Regions from separate parts of the Cloacibacterium sp. Arc13 genome, predicted to be linked through region 2. Evidence: riboswitches for the same ligand, from Rfam matches in the RefSeq annotation. Region 2 holds a riboswitch; each other region holds the start of a gene.
What was found. A riboswitch is a leader RNA that binds a small molecule or an ion and turns the genes downstream of it on or off. The one in region 2 is predicted to bind S-adenosylmethionine.
Positions count from the first base shown of each region.

Region 1 (5,377 bases), on a different contig from region 2:
ACTTGATTTTCGTTTTAATCGCGTCTGAAGAATTCCCAATCAGCGCTTCGAAATCACCAGGTTCTGCTACCCAATCGTGTTTTACTGGGTCAAAGAAACTTAAAGCAGATTTGTCAATCGTAATGGTTACTTCTTTTTGTTCACCTGGATTTAAGTAGATTTTTTCAAAGCCTTTCAGTTCTTTTAATGGTCTTGGCAAAGAAGATTTTAGGTCTCTTATGTATAATTGAACCACTTCTGCACCTGCTTTTTTGCCTGTATTTTTTACTGGAATTGTAAACGTAATAGTCTCATCTTCGGTAATAACAGATTTGTCTGCTTTAGCTTGACCAATTTCGAAAGTGGTGTAACTTAATCCATGCCCGAAACTGAAAAGTGGTTTGATATTTTTGGTGTCATGCCAACGATAACCTACGAAAATACCTTCATTATATTTTATGTTGATAGGGTTTTGTTGGTCTTTTCCTTTTCCTTGAGCTAATTCTTCTTTATTACCAGGATATTCTCCTAATTGATGCGCTGAATTGTCTTCTAATTTCACAGGGAAAGTGAAAGGCAATTTTCCAGAAGGATTAGCGTCACCTGCTAAAACTGAAGCGATAGCATGACCGCTTTCTGAACCTAAATACCACGCTTGAACAATGCTAGGAACTTCTTTTACCCAAGGCATTTCTACAGCATTTCCTGAAACTAAAACCACAGAGAAATTTTTGTTTGCTTTAGCCAAAGCTGAAATTAATTCATCTTGATGATAAGGCAAGCCCATATCTTTTCTGTCATTTCCTTCACTGTCTTGGAAGTCACTCTTATTAAGTCCGCCCACGAAGATTACAAAATCAGAATTTTTAGCCAATTCTACTGCTTCTTTGGTTAATTCTGCTTGTGAACGATTATCAGTAAGGTCTTTTCCTGTTTTTACTCCATTGTATTCTCCGCCTACATCTCCTACATAACCTCTAGCAAAAACTACTTCTGCATTTTTTCCAAATCTTGCTTTAATTCCGTCTAAAGGTAAAGTTTCATATTTTACTTTTAATGAAGAAGAACCACCGCCTACAGTCATCATTTTGATGGCGTTTTCACCAATTACAGCAATCTTTTTAGTTTTAGCAATGTTAATTGGCAATACATTTTTTTGATTTTTTAGCAATACAATTCCTTCTTCACCAATTTCTTTGGCAATCGCTCTGTGTTCTTCAGAAGCAATATTTCCAAAAGGCTTGTTTTTATTCATGGTTGTAAAGAAAGCCAATCTTAGGATTCTTCTTACTTTATCATCCAATTCTTTAGTTCCTACTTTACCAGATTTGATGAGTTTTAAATAAGGATGTGCTAAATAGTAATTGTCATAAGCATTGCTGGTTCCTTCAGAAAGTCCATTTGTCCAGCTCCCGAATTCCATGTCAAGTCCATTCATAATGGCTTGTTTAGTATCATTTACAGCACCCCAATCAGAAATAACTACTCCTTTAAAACCCCATTCTTTTTTCAGAATATCGTTTAATAAATATTGATTTTGACTTGCATACTGATTTTTGTACATATCATAAGCTCCCATTATAGACCAAGTATCTCCTTCTTGTACAGCTGCTTTGAAGGCAGGTAAATAAATTTCATATAGAGCTCTATCATCTACAATTACGTTGCTGGTATGTCTAAATTGTTCCTGATTATTAAGTGCATAATGTTTCACACAAGCAGCTACACCATTAGATTGAACGCCTTTAATGTATGGAACCACCATTTTAGAAGATAAAAATGGGTCTTCTCCCATATATTCGAAGTTTCTACCGTTTAATGGAGTCCTGTAAATATTTACACCTGGTCCTAATAGAATATCTTTTTTTCTATAACGAGCTTCTTCTCCAAGAGCTTTTCCGTAATTCCAAGACATTTTTTTGTTCCAAGTTGCAGAGAGTGCAGTAAGCGCAGGATATGCAATGATGGAGTCATTGGTCCAACCAGCTTGATCCCATTCATCCCATTTTACTTCAGGACGAATTCCGTGTGGTCCATCAGTCGTCCAAAATTCTGGAATTCCTAATCTTGGAACACCTGGTGAACTGAATTTTGACTGAGCATGAAGCATCGCTACTTTTTCTTCTAAAGTCATTTTAGAAAGCGCGTCTTCTACTCTAAGTTCTATAGGTTGCGAATCATCTAAATAAATTTGTGTCTTTTTTTCTTGTGCTTTTGCTTGAAAACTCATTAACGAGACTAAGCAAACAAGTGCAATTTTCTTGAACATAAGAATTATTTTTTGGTGCAGTAAAACTACAACTTTTTATTATTATCTCAAAATGAGATAATAAAATTTTCAAAAAACTTATCTTGATATTGAATAGTTAAAAATAGAAATCAATAAATTGCCTGTTAATCAGTTGGTTAAGATTTGTTTAAAATGGAAAAATATTTTTTTCTTCTAAAAATTTGGTTTTCTGTAAAACTTGTTTTTATATTTGCACCACGAAAAACGTTCTTTTATACACGCAACTTATTAAGAAAGGTGGAGGGAATTGACCCTGCGAAACCTTGGCAACCTGCTAACAGAAATGAGAGTAAGGTGCCAAATTCAACCCCGAAATTCGGGAAAGATAAGTCTGAAATCAGTTTAAAATAGTCATACACTATATCAAAAACTCTTTCGACTTGTCGGAAGAGTTTTTTTATGCTCTTTCGTCAAGAATTTTCTGCAAATAAGTTGCTCTAATATTTAACAATTAAAAAATTATTAAAAAAATGAGCAATTTAAAATTTGAAACGCTTCAACTTCACGCTGGTCAAGAAATCGACCCAACTACCAATTCTAGAGCGGTGCCGCTTTACCAAACTTCGTCTTATACTTTTAACAGTGCAGAACATGCTGCCAATCTTTTTGGGTTAAAAGAATTTGGGAATATCTACACCAGACTCATGAATCCTACCACAGATGTTTTCGAAAAACGTGTGGCTGCACTTCATGGTGGAGTAGCAGCTTTGGCTACCGCTTCTGGTCACGCTGCACAATTTTTGGCAATTACCAATATTTTACAAGCAGGAGACAATTTCGTGAGTTCGCCTTATTTGTACGGAGGAAGTTATAATCAGTTCAAAGTTTCTTTCAAAAAATTAGGCATCGAAGCACAATTTGCTAAAGACGATGAGCCAGAAAGTTTTGAAGAATTGATTAACGAAAACACCAAAGCGATTTATTTAGAAACCATAGGAAACCCTACGTTGAATGTGGCAGATTTTGATGCAATCTCAGCTGTAGCTAAAAAGCATAATATTCCATTAATCGTTGACAATACTTTTGGAGCAGGTGGTTATTTGTTCAGACCAATTGAACATGGCGCAAATGTAGTGGTAGAATCTGCTACAAAATGGATTGGCGGTCACGGAACTTCTATTGGCGGAATCATCATAGATGGAGGAAATTTCGATTGGGGAAATGGTAAGTTTCCACAGTTTTCTGAACCTTCAGATGGTTATCATGGATTGGTTTTCTCAGATGTTTTCGGTGTAAATGGACCTTTTGGAAATATTGCTTTTATCATCAAAGCCAGAGTAGAAGGTCTTAGAGATTTCGGGCCAGCTATTTCTCCATTCAATTCATTTTTATTGCTTCAAGGTTTAGAAACATTATCGCTGAGAGTAGACAGAACCGTAGAAAATGCTCAGAAATTAGCAGAATTTTTAGAAAATCATCCAAAAGTAGAAAAAGTATTGTATCCAGGTTTGCCGAGTTTCCCAGATTATGAAAATGCTAAAAAATATTTGAAAAAAGGTTTCGGAGGGGTACTTAATTTTGAAATCAAAGGCGGAAAAGAAGCAGCAATTAAATTCATCGATAATTTACAATTGGTTTCACATTTAGCAAACGTAGGAGATTCTAAAACGCTTATCATCAATCCAGCTTCTACCACACACGAACAACTTTCAGACGAAGAAAGATTAAAAGCTGGAATTACTCCGGGACAAATTAGATTAAGTGTAGGAATAGAACATATAGATGATATTATCGCAGATTTAGAGCAATCATTTCAACAATTATAAAAAGTAAAAAGAAGAAAAATGTCAGAATTAAATTTTAAAATAAGCGCAGAAAGTAAGTCTGCAACCAAAGTGATTGCAAAAGCAAGACAGTTTGAAATCATCATAGACGAACCTCAAGATTTAGGAGGAAAAGATGAAGCGCCAAATCCTGTAGAAACATTATTGGCAAGTTATGCAGGTTGTTTTAATGTAGTGCTTCATCTTTTAGCAAAAGAGAGAAATATAGAAATCAACCATTTGAAAATTGATATTAACGGTAACATCAATCCTCAAAAATTATTGGGAATTTCTAAAGAAGAAAGAGCTGGATTTAAAAATATAGATTTAGATATCACCATAGATTCTTCCGCTGAAAAATCTGTCATAGAAAATCTTATAAAAGATGCTAAAGAAAGATGCCCAATTAATGACAACCTTTCTAATTCTACTCCCGTAAATTTTCAATTGAATTAAAAATGTATAAATTCTCCTTAGGTAATTTTATTTCAGAATCTAATCAATTATTAGAAAACGTAGAAATTGCTTATCACATTTTTGGTGAACTAGCCCCAGAAAAAAAAGTGATGTGGGTTTGTCATGCTTTAACTGCAAATTCAGATGCGCAAGATTGGTGGCCTAATTTCATTGGTGAAAATTTAACTTTAGACACCGAAAAATTTACCATAGTTTGTGCCAATATTTTAGGTTCTTGCTACGGAACGAGTTTTCAAAAACAAGAAAAACTTCCATTAATCACGATTCGTGATATGGTAAAACTTCACCAAGAATTAGCCAAATTTTTACAAATTTCTGAAATAGAATTGCTTCTAGGAGGTTCTCTCGGCGGAATGCAATGTTTAGAGTGGGCGATTACAGAACCAGATTTTATTAAAAAATTATTTGTAATTGCTACCAATGCAAAGCATTCTGCATGGGGAATTGCTTTTAACGAAGCACAAAGAATGGCGCTGGAATTAGGCGAAAACGGAATAGATGCAGCTAGAGCTATCGCCATGCTTTCGTACAGAAACTATGCTACTTTTGAAGCGACTCAAACTGATGAAAGTGAAAAATTAGAAAATTATAGAGCGGTTTCTTATCAAAGACATCAAGGTGAAAAACTCAGAAAAAGATTTTCTAAAGAAAGTTATTTCATGCTTTCTAAAGCCATGGATTCTCACCACTTAGGAAGAGGCAGAAATTCAGTGGAAAATGCTTTGAGCCAAATTACAGCAGAAACTTTGGTGATTGGCATAGATAGCGATATTCTTTTTCCTGTTTCAGAGCAAAAATTTATAGCAGAACATATAAAGAATTCTAAGTTGGAAGTGATTTCTTCATTGTATGGTCATGATGGATTTTT
Region 1 covers NZ_JASMRM010000018.1:25,369-30,745, reverse strand. Annotated here, with positions in the region: gene QO190_RS11835 (glycoside hydrolase family 3 C-terminal domain-containing protein) at 1-2,248, opposite strand, end outside; SAM riboswitch class I at 2,492-2,601, shown strand; gene QO190_RS11830 (O-acetylhomoserine aminocarboxypropyltransferase/cysteine synthase family protein) at 2,740-4,035, shown strand; gene QO190_RS11825 (OsmC family protein) at 4,054-4,488, shown strand; gene QO190_RS11820 (alpha/beta fold hydrolase family protein) at 4,491-5,377, shown strand, end outside.
Region 1: linked by a shared signal. The riboswitch ahead of QO190_RS11830 (O-acetylhomoserine aminocarboxypropyltransferase/cysteine synthase family protein) and the one ahead of QO190_RS02940 (Na+/H+ antiporter NhaC family protein) in region 2 are both predicted to bind S-adenosylmethionine.

Region 2 (5,377 bases):
GCTCCCAATTGTGCAGATTTGGCTGAGCTAATCTTAGCTTCTATTTTGTTCAATAAATATTGAATTCCCCCTGCTTTTTCTACTAAGGCAGCTAAACCTCCTGTAAGCAAAGACAATAAGAAAATTTCGGTCATAGACGTGAAGCCTTCATAACTGGCTTTGGCAAAACTCAACCATGTAAGGTTTCCTTGCCATAAACCAATGGCTCCCGCTAAAAATATCCCGATGACCAACACAAGAAATACATCTAACCCTAAAAAAGCCAATACCAAAACCACCAAATAGGGGAAAATAAGTTCCCAAGAAATGGGAGTTGGCGTGTAGGCAATGGGCGCAACAGGATTGCTAAATCCTATAATCAATAAAATCACCACCGTTAATACTACAGCAGGGGCAGCCAAATAAAAATTGGTTCTGAACTTATCTTTCATGCTGCTGCCCAACGTTTGAGCTGCTGCAATGGTAGTATCAGAAATCACCGAAAGATTGTCGCCAAACATGGCACCACCCAAAAGACTTGCCCCAATGAGGTTAAGGTCTGCTCCACTTTTTTGAGCCAACTGTATCGCGATAGGCCCTAATGCGACAATAGCACCAACCGAGGTTCCAGAAGACAAGGAAAGAAATGATGCCAAAAGAAAAATCCCTAGAGCATAATAATCTGCAGAGATATAGGTTAGCCCGATATTCACTACCGCATCTACACTGCCTGAAACTTGTGCTACGGTAGAAAAAGCGCCTGCCAATAGATAAATAATACACATGGTCAATACACTGGACTCTCCACAACCGTGTAAAAAAGTTTTGATTTTTTCTTGATGAGGCAACCTAGACATGGCAAAGGCGGCAATAATACCGATACTCACGGCAATAGGCGATGGCAAGGCATAAAAATCTTGCAATACAATTCCGGCACCTAAAAATGTACCTACGAAAATTAAAAAAGGAAGTAAACTGAGAAAATTTGCTTTTGTAGAGTTCATAAAATTTAAAAATTTAACACAGGAACTTTACAAAAGATAGACAACATTTTTTCCAAAAAAGTTTGGCTTATCGCTTTAGCACCTTGCTTGTTGTTGCAGGTTGCTACCTCCCGTAGAGGTTCCTGATAATAGGCGGCAAAAGTAGTCATTATCTTCCAACGAACCAAATACAATCTATCAATCGCCCTCATAGACTATCACCACAGCCTTTTAACTCCCTGATTTCTGAAAATTAAAGAATAAAAATTTCCTTTCCATTTCCTTTTTTATATTATTAAACTAACAATTATATTTTTACATTTAATTTATTTTAATTTAAGTAACCTTTATATTTATTTTTTTGCTAAATTTGTTATATAAACTTATATAAATTTTTTATGATAAAAAATCTTATCACTTTAGTAGCTCTTGTATTAAGTTCATACATTTATTGTCAAACGGATTTAGATTTTAGAGGGGACCGTCTAATGGAAAACATGTGGTTCAAAACAATTGGGAAAGATAATCTCTCAGAATTAGAAGGTAGCCCATATTTTACTAAAGATTTTGTAGCGAGCAAAATATCAGAATATCCTGATCAAGTAATGACAAGATATGACATGTATAATGATAACATTGAATTTCTTAAAAATGGAAAACCATTCATTTTGCCAAAAACAGCAAATTATGACACTATTCTATTAACTTTAACTGGCAAAAAGTTAAAACTTATTGATACGGGATATTATTTTATAGTGTATGAAGGAAAAAAATATAATGTATTTAAAAAAATTAAAAGTAAATTTCAGCCCTTTGAAAAGGCCAAAAATGGTTATACAGAAGATAAACAAGCTATGTTTTATAACTTACCAGAGACTTTTTTTATCATACTCAATGATAAACTAACGGCATTACCAAAAAATAAGAATTCTTTTGCAAGTCTTTTTCCAGAAAAAGAAAAAAATATACTGAAAGTAATCAAAAAAAATAAAATAAATCTCGATAATGAAGAGGGATTAAGAATGATCTTTCAATATATAGAGAATTAAATTAAACAATAATATCAAAGAGCATGTTTTAAAAAGAAAGTTTTTTTGAGAAAATCCCTTCCCTACCCTTTTTTACTAATCTGAAGAAATGTAAAGATTTTTTAGTGTCAAGAATCTTTAATATGAAGTAAAACTTGTTGTGCATTTAGCACAAATTAATTTTTAATTTATTCAAACTTCTTTTAAATATGAAAAATTTAGGTATTGAATCATCGTAAAAGAATTTATTTTAGACACTATTCTTGTTGCTAAACCTTGAAATGTTTTTGCAAAGTTTTTGTTGTTGTTTGTGAACTGTCCACATAAATGCGAAATCTTGGTTTCAACCCTCTTTCTGTTTTTTGATTTCATTATTGAAAGTTTTACAAAATTATGTTGGTTTTTACACATCGGGCCTGAAAAATTTATCATAGAATAGTTGAACGAATCCATTTTAACTTCTTTGTTGAAATATCCTCTATCTCCTATTAAAAAGCAATTCTAAAAATTTTCTTTAATATCATTTAATAAACAAGACATTTACCGTCTAAAAATCGAAAGAATGAAAAATTCCTTTCTTCTAGAAAATCAGATGAAATTTATCTCCAAAATATATTGACTTCTGTGCGGCATAATATCCAAATGAAGGTTTAATTTCATATGTTTTGCATATTGCTGAACGATTGGCTCTACTGATTTTGGATATTTTAATTAGTATTTGATCCAGAATAAATACAACATTAAAAATCTGAAACTTGTTACTTAAAGTCTCTCTGTTTTTTTTCAATGTAAGGAAAAAATTTTCTTTTTCTTTTAATCTAGACACTTCTTTCAATTTCCCCATCCGAATCATTTACTGAAATACATCTAAACAACTGTAAGTCAGAGTTAATTGATGTATATTTTGTAATAATATTAAGTGCAACAATTTCCAAATCAGACATTTTTGGAAGCCTAATTTAATTATTCGCAGTATACACAATCTTTTCCTTTCTTAATTTTAAAACGCACAACGGGTTTACATTATAAAATAATCGTTCTCATTTAAATATTATGTATATATATAAACAGCCTGAAAGAATTTATTTTTCTAGGATAATAAAAATACAGTTTATAAAAAATGTAGGTGAGAGGTATTTGATGTCGGGGAACAATACCCTATACATTCCCTTAAAATCTTATAACAATTCATCAGGATTATATAAGTCCAACTGCTTGATCGTATTTTACTTTTGTATCAATACCCACACAAAATATAATCATTATGAAAGTAGACATCGGCATCAGTGCTGCAAACCTCAAGAAAGTATGTGATAACCTAAACACTATCTTAGCAGATGGCAATGTGTTATACTTAAAACTCAGAAAGTTTCATTGGAATCTGAAAGGACCAGACTTCATGCAATTTCACCGCCTCTTCGAAGAACAGTATGAGGCAATAGAAAAAGCCATTGATGAAGTAGCCGAACGCATCTCTACGCTTGGCGGAATGGCAGTAGGTACTACTATAGAGTTTGCAGAACTCTCAAAGCTAAAAGAAAGTCCCGGAAAATGCCCATCTCCTCTGGAAATGGCAAAAGAACTTTTGCAAGACCATGAGAGTATTGTAAAATCTCTCAGAACTTCCATAGACGACTGTGAAGAAAAATATGAAGACAAAGGAACCGCAGATTTTTTAACCGGATTAATGCAAGACCATGAAAAAATGGCTTGGCAACTTAGACAATATTTCGTTTAACCTAAAATTTTACCCTATGAAAAAATATATCTTATCCACCGTAACTTTATTTTTATTGACCTTATTGACGAGTTGTGAAGCGGTAGAAACCGTTTTCAAAGCAGGAATGTATTGGGGATTTTTCTTAATTGCCTTAGTATTAGTCGTGATATTTTGGCTATTCTCAAGAGGAAAGAAATAAGTTCATTGTAAACACTTTAAAACACAAATGATATGAGACTAAGAACCTTTGAATCTTTTTGGCTGCTCAAAAACGGCTTACTCTACACCTATCCTACTTTACAAAAAAATATAAAAACAGAAATTTTGGTAATTGGTGGTGGCATTACTGGCGCTCTAATTTCTGATGCCTTAATGGATGCAGGTTATGAAGTGACTCTCATCGACAGACGAGACATCGGACAAGGAAGCACGAGTGCTACTACCAGCATGTTGCAATACGAAATAGATAAACCATTAAAAGATTTGGCAAAGAAAATTGGCGAAGAAGCTGCAGCACTTTGTTATCAAGAAGGCATCACTGCGATTCAAGATTTAAAAAAATTGGTGAAAACCAAAAAATTAAATTGTGGTTTCCAAATGAAGAATTCCCTCTATATTGCGCACAATAAAACCGCTGCAAAAGAACTTTATCAGGAATTTGAAATCAGAAAAAAACATCAACTGGGCGTAAAATGGTTAGAGCCAGATGCTATCAAAAAAACTTATGGCATTGTTTCTCATGGTGGCATTCTAAGTGATACTGCCGCTAGTGTAGATGCGTATCAAATGGCGCATGAACTTATCGCTTTCAATGTAAAAAGAGGCATGAAAGTATTTGACCAAACCGAAATTAAAAGCATTCAAGATCAAGACAAAACTCCGAAAGTCATTACGCAAGAAAATCATACCATTAATGCTCAAAAAATAGTTTTCTGCACAGGTTTTGAATCTTTGAATTTACTCAAAGAAAAAGTTGCCGATTTGATTTATACTTACGCAACCGTGAGTGAACCCACGCAAACCTATAATAAAAATCTAGAAAAGATTTTGATTTGGGATACTCAAGATCCTTATCTCTATATGAGAACTACGGATGATGGTAGATTTTTAGTGGGTGGCGAAGATTCTGTGTATAAAGATACCATACTTCAACAAAATATTAAAGAAGAAAAAAGCAAAACGCTTATTAAAAAACTTGAGAAAACCCTACCCGATTTAGACTTCATCGAAGATATTTCTTGGGGTGGAATTTTTGGAACCACCAAAGATGGATTGCCTTATATTGGGGAATCTCCAGAATACAAAAACTGTTTGTTTTGCTTAGGTTTTGGTGGAAATGGTATTACTTTTTCTACACAAGGAAGAAAAATTATAGTAGACCTTTTACAGAAAAAAGAAAATGCTTTAGTCCCATATTATCGATTTGGAAGATAGGTATAGGTAAGGATGAGGTAAAGGTAAAGGTAAAGGTAAAGGTTGAGGTTAATATTAAAGACAAAAAAAACTCGAATAAGATTACTCGAGTTTTTTTGTTATTGAAATGAATTTAGTCTTTGTTGTGATTTACCCAGATGAGTTTTGAAACATCGAAACCGTCTTTTTTTGCTTTCTCGACGAATCTTTTTTTGGTGGCTTCGTCTATGGTTTTATTTCTAGATAGAATCCAC
Region 2 covers NZ_JASMRM010000002.1:210,638-216,014, reverse strand. Annotated here, with positions in the region: gene QO190_RS02940 (Na+/H+ antiporter NhaC family protein) at 1-983, opposite strand, end outside; SAM-I-IV-variant riboswitch at 1,020-1,117, opposite strand; gene QO190_RS02935 (hypothetical protein) at 1,361-2,011, shown strand; gene QO190_RS02930 (Dps family protein) at 3,255-3,728, shown strand; gene QO190_RS02925 (phosphatidate cytidylyltransferase) at 3,745-3,909, shown strand; gene QO190_RS02920 (NAD(P)/FAD-dependent oxidoreductase) at 3,942-5,144, shown strand; gene QO190_RS02915 (lipocalin family protein) at 5,257-5,377, opposite strand, start outside.

Region 3 (5,377 bases), on a different contig from region 2:
CAAAGGCTGATTTCGCCATGCTAAATCTTCTACTTTTTCTTTTTTTACAGATTTATGTTTTTCAGAATAATCCAATAATCTTTCGGTAGCATCATCTCTTCTGTCCAGCATTACATCTTCTACCAACTCCAACAAATCTTTAGGAATTTCGTCGTAAATTTCTAACATGGCAGGGTTTACAATTCCCATATTCATTCCCGCTTTGATGGCGTGATAGAGGAAAACTGAGTGCATCGCTTCTCTTACCGTATCATTTCCCCTAAACGAAAACGAAACGTTAGAAACACCACCAGAAACCGAAACGTAAGGTAAGTTTTCACGAACCCATTTTGTTGCTTCAATGAAATCCAATGCGTTTCTGCGATGTTCTTCCATGCCTGTTGCAACTGGGAAAATATTGAGGTCGAAAATAATGTCTTCCGCAGGAAAACGGACTGTGTTCGTTAAGAGTTTATAACTTCTTTTACAAATTTCTATTCTGCGTTCGTAATTATCAGCCTGTCCATTTTCATCAAAAGCCATTACAACTACTGCAGCACCATATCTTTTAATGGCTTTAGCTTGACGAACAAATTCTTCTTCACCACCTTTTAAACTGATGGAATTGACTACACATTTTCCTTGAACCACTTGCAAACCAGCTTCTAAAATTTCCCATTTAGAAGAATCTATCATCATTGGAATTCTGGAAATATCAGGTTCTGAGGCGATTAAATTCAAGAATTTAACCATGCAATATTTTCCGTCTAAAAGTCCATCATCAAAACAAATGTCTAAAATCTGTGCGCCACCTTCCACTTGATGACGAGCAATTTCTAAAGCTTCAGAAAATTTTTCTTCTTTAATCAATCTGAGAAATTTCTTAGAACCTGCTACATTGGTTCTTTCTCCAATATTGATAAAATTGGATTCTGGAGTTATAATTAAAGGTTCTAGACCCGAAAGTTTTAAATATTTCATATTATAAATGAGATAATTAGTTAATTTGAAAATAAGATAATGCTTGTGAAAAGCATCGCATTAACTCATCATCAAATTATCACATCAACTTTTCTTGGTTGATAATCTTTAACGATTTTTGCGATTGCTGCAATGTGGTCAGGAGTTGTTCCGCAACAACCACCAACGATATTTACCAATCCTTTTTCTGCATATTCACGGATTTGTTCTGCCATAAATTCTGGAGATTCATCGTATTGACCGAAAGCATTCGGTAAACCAGCGTTTGGATAAGCAGAAATGAAAAATTCAGAATTATTAGAAATGGTTTCTAAATAAGGTGTCAATTGTTTCGCTCCTAGAGCACAGTTAAATCCTACACTTAATAAGTTAAGATGAGATATTGAAACCAAAAATGCTTCAGCAGTTTGTCCGCTTAGCGTTCTTCCAGACGCGTCTGTGATGGTTCCAGAAACCATAATTGGAATCTGAATTTTTCTTTCTTCTTGAATTTGGTCTATGGCAAAAAGTGCAGCTTTTGCATTCAAAGTATCAAAAATGGTTTCTACCAAAAGGATATCAGAACCGCCATCTAAAAGTGCTTCTGCTTGTTGTTTGTAAGCAATTCTTAACTCTTCAAAAGTAATGGCTCTGTAACCAGGGTCATTTACATCCGGAGAAAGAGATGCAGTTTTATTAGTAGGGCCAATAGAACCTGCTACAAATCTTGGTTTTTCTGGAGTTAAAGCCGTGAATTCATCACAAACTTTTCTTGCAATTTTTGCGGATTCATAATTCAGTTCATACACCAAATCTTCCATGTGGTAATCTGCCATTGCAATGGTAGTCGCAGAAAAAGTATTGGTTTCGATGATGTCTGCACCAGCTTCTAAATATTTTTTGTGTACCGCTTCAATAGCATGAGGCTGAGTGAGAGAAAGTAAATCATTATTTCCCTTCAATGGAGATTCCCAGTTTTTAAATCTCTCGCCACGATAGTCTTCTTCCGTAAACTGATATCGCTGAAGCATAGTTCCCATAGCTCCGTCTAGAACGAGGATTCTTTGCTGTAAATTTTGATAAAGTATGTCGCTATTTTGCATTTCAATGTGATTAAAAAAATGAAATGCTATAAGAAAAGTTGAGGGACTCAACTGTTTTTATGTGTTATCTATCCCAAAAATGAGTAGAATGTAGCACCTTTTCTCGTTTCAGAAACGCGATAGGTTGCCAAGGTTTCACAGAGTCTAATCTCTCCACCTTTCTTGATAACATTTCGATTGTATGAAAGAACAAATCTTTTGCAAAGCTATATCATTTTTTTCACAATAAGAAATTGTCATTGAAAAAATTAATCTAAATGAAATTTCATAGTTTTTATTTTTTTCTACCTTCGCATCATGTTATTTTAAAAAATAATGGTTATGAATGCTGAAAAACAACGATTACAAGATATAAATTACAGAACTTGGGGACCTTATGTTAGCAATAGACAGTGGGGAAACGTAAGAGAAGATTATTCCTTTGATGGAAATACATGGGGAGCAACTGGTCATGATGATGCAGAAAGCAGAACTTACAGATGGGCAGAAGAAGGAATTGCGGGAATTTCTGATGACAAACAACGTTTGTACTTCGCTTTTTCTTTTTGGAATAAAAAGGATAAAATGGTCAAAGAACGTTTCTTTGGATTGAGCAACCATCAAGGAAATCATGGTGAAGACATTAAAGAAATTTTCTATTATTTAGACAATACGCCTACTCATTCTTACATGAAAATGGTGTACAAATATCCGCAGAATGCCTTTCCTTACGAAGATTTAATCAAGACAAATGCAGAACGAAGCAATAAGGAAACAGAATATGAAATTATAGATACAGGAATTTTTGACCAAAATGAATATTTCGATATTTTTATAGAATATGCCAAAATTCACCATGATGATATTTTAATCAGAGTTACCGTCACCAACCGAAATACAGAAAAAGCACCTTTGGTGATTTTGCCCACACTTTGGTACAGAAATAATTGGAGTTGGGGGTATAATTCTTATAAACCTAATTTTACAACGCGCCATCGTGGTCAAATAGAAATAGAACATGAGAGTTTGGGCATGAAAAAACTTTATTCTCGTGACAAATCCGTGAAAATTCTTTTCTGCGAAAATGAAACCAATACCGAAAAATTATTCGGAAAAAAATCTGAAAATAAATACTTTAAAGATGGAATTAACCATTATATCGTTCATCAAAAAAACACGGTGAATCCTAAAAAGTTCGGAACTAAAGCGGCTTTTGTAATCGATACGGAATTAGAAGGTGGAGAAACTAAAACTTTTGATTTCAGAATGTCTCCTCATAAAATGGAGAACGCTTTTTTTGATTTTGATGAGGTTTTTGAAGTAAGAAAAAAAGAATCTGATGAATTTTATGACGAAATTCAAAAAGATTTTAACTGCGAAGATGAAAAAAATGTGCAGCGACAAGCTTTTGCAGGATTGCTTTGGAATAAACAATTTTATCATTATAAAGTTGGAAAATGGTTAAATGGAGACCCAAATTTCCCTGTGGAAAGGAATTTTGAGCATCATGTAAGAAATGTAGAATGGAAACACATGAATTGCAAGGACATTATTTCTATGCCAGATAAATGGGAATATCCGTGGTTTGCAACGTGGGATTTAGCCTTTCACTGTGTGAGTTTTAGTATTTTAGACCCAGATTTTGCCAAAAATCAATTGCAGTTATTGACCAAAGAATGGTACATGCATCCTAACGGTCAGCTTCCAGCGTATGAATGGGATTTTTCAGATGTCAATCCGCCAGTTCACGCATGGAGCACTTTTAGAGTTTTTAAAATCGATGAAAAAATCAATGGAAAACCAGATATTCATTTCTTAGAAAGTGTTTTTCAGAAATTATTGCTCAATTTTACGTGGTGGGTAAACCGAAAAGATAAAAATGGGAAGAATGTTTTCGGAGGTGGATTTCTTGGATTGGATAATATTGGTGCTTTTGACAGAAATATGCAGTTCAAAAACGGAGAATATCTAGAACAAGCTGATGGAACTTCTTGGATGGCGATGTTTGCTCTGAATATGATGAGAATTTCTATGGAATTGGCACTGTATAATCCAGTTTATGAAGATATGGCGATTAAATTTTTTGAGCATTATCTCTACATTGCAGAAGCCATGGAAAATCTTGGCGAAGGAAAAAATGGACTTTGGAACGAAGAAGACGGATTTTTCTATGACGTATTGCAACTTAGCGACGGAACTGGAATTTCTCTAAAATTAAGAAGTATTGTAGGTCTCATTCCGATGTTTGCGGTAGAAGTAATAGAACACGAAATGCTTCAAAAACTGCCTAATTTTACCGAAAGAATGGACTGGATTCTAAAAAATAAACCCGAACTAGCCAAATTGGTTTCGCATTGGGATGTAGAAGGAAAAGGCAGAAAACATCTCATGAGTATTTTGAGAAAAACGAGATTGACTAAAATTCTGAATAGAATGTTAGACGAAAAAGAATTTTTAAGTGAATTTGGAATTCGTTCGATGTCAAAGGTTTATGAAAAAAATCCGTTTCAATTAGAAATTAATGGCATCAATCACGTTGTGCATTATACGCCTGCCGAAAGTGATAGTCGAATGTTTGGCGGAAACAGCAATTGGAGAGGTCCGATTTGGTTCCCGATTAATTTTTTAATTGTAGAAAGTCTTCAGCGATTTTATTTTTATTACGACGAAAGTTTGAAAGTGGAGCTTCCTACCGGAAGTGGAAATTTCCAAAATCTAAATTATGTAGCAGATCATTTGAGTCAAAGATTGTGCAATATTTTCTTACCAGATAAAGACGGAAATCGTGCTTTTAATGGGAATGTAGATAAATTAAACCATGATGAACATTTCAAAAATTACGTGATGTTCTACGAATATTTTCATGGAGATAATGGTCGTGGAGTAGGCGCTTCTCACCAAACTGGCTGGACTTCTACCGTTGCCAAATTATTACACCCGAGATTGAAAAATTAGATTTTTTGATTTTCATCCTTTAAGATTGAGGTAAAAAAGTCAAAAATTAATCTTTTAAAATTTTCAAGCCAATACTACAATTCAAGCAGTTTTTGTATGAACATAAATGTTTATGATGATACAAAAACGCTTGGGTTTCTAATGCTGAACTAAATTTTACGTTCAGTTTTTTCCATGAAGAGATGATAGAATTTTTTTCAGGGCTTAAATTTTTGTAAAATTCTAAAACTTGGTCAGTTTTTTCGGGATTTATATTTTTAAAATACGTGTAAATAATAGGCAAAACTGCATTGATGAGAAGAATTTCTATGAAATCGTCAGACAATTTTTTCTCTATTTTTTCTTCGGAAGCTTTTTCGAACGTGTAGTGATTTTCCCAAAAATCTGAAGTTTTTACTTTT
Region 3 covers NZ_JASMRM010000008.1:132,443-137,819, reverse strand. Annotated here, with positions in the region: gene metH (methionine synthase) at 1-960, opposite strand, end outside; gene QO190_RS08025 (homocysteine S-methyltransferase family protein) at 1,032-2,042, opposite strand; SAM riboswitch class I at 2,104-2,214, opposite strand; gene QO190_RS08020 (glucosidase) at 2,364-4,976, shown strand; gene QO190_RS08015 (DUF2851 family protein) at 5,023-5,377, opposite strand, start outside.
Region 3: linked by a shared signal. The riboswitch ahead of QO190_RS08025 (homocysteine S-methyltransferase family protein) and the one ahead of QO190_RS02940 (Na+/H+ antiporter NhaC family protein) in region 2 are both predicted to bind S-adenosylmethionine.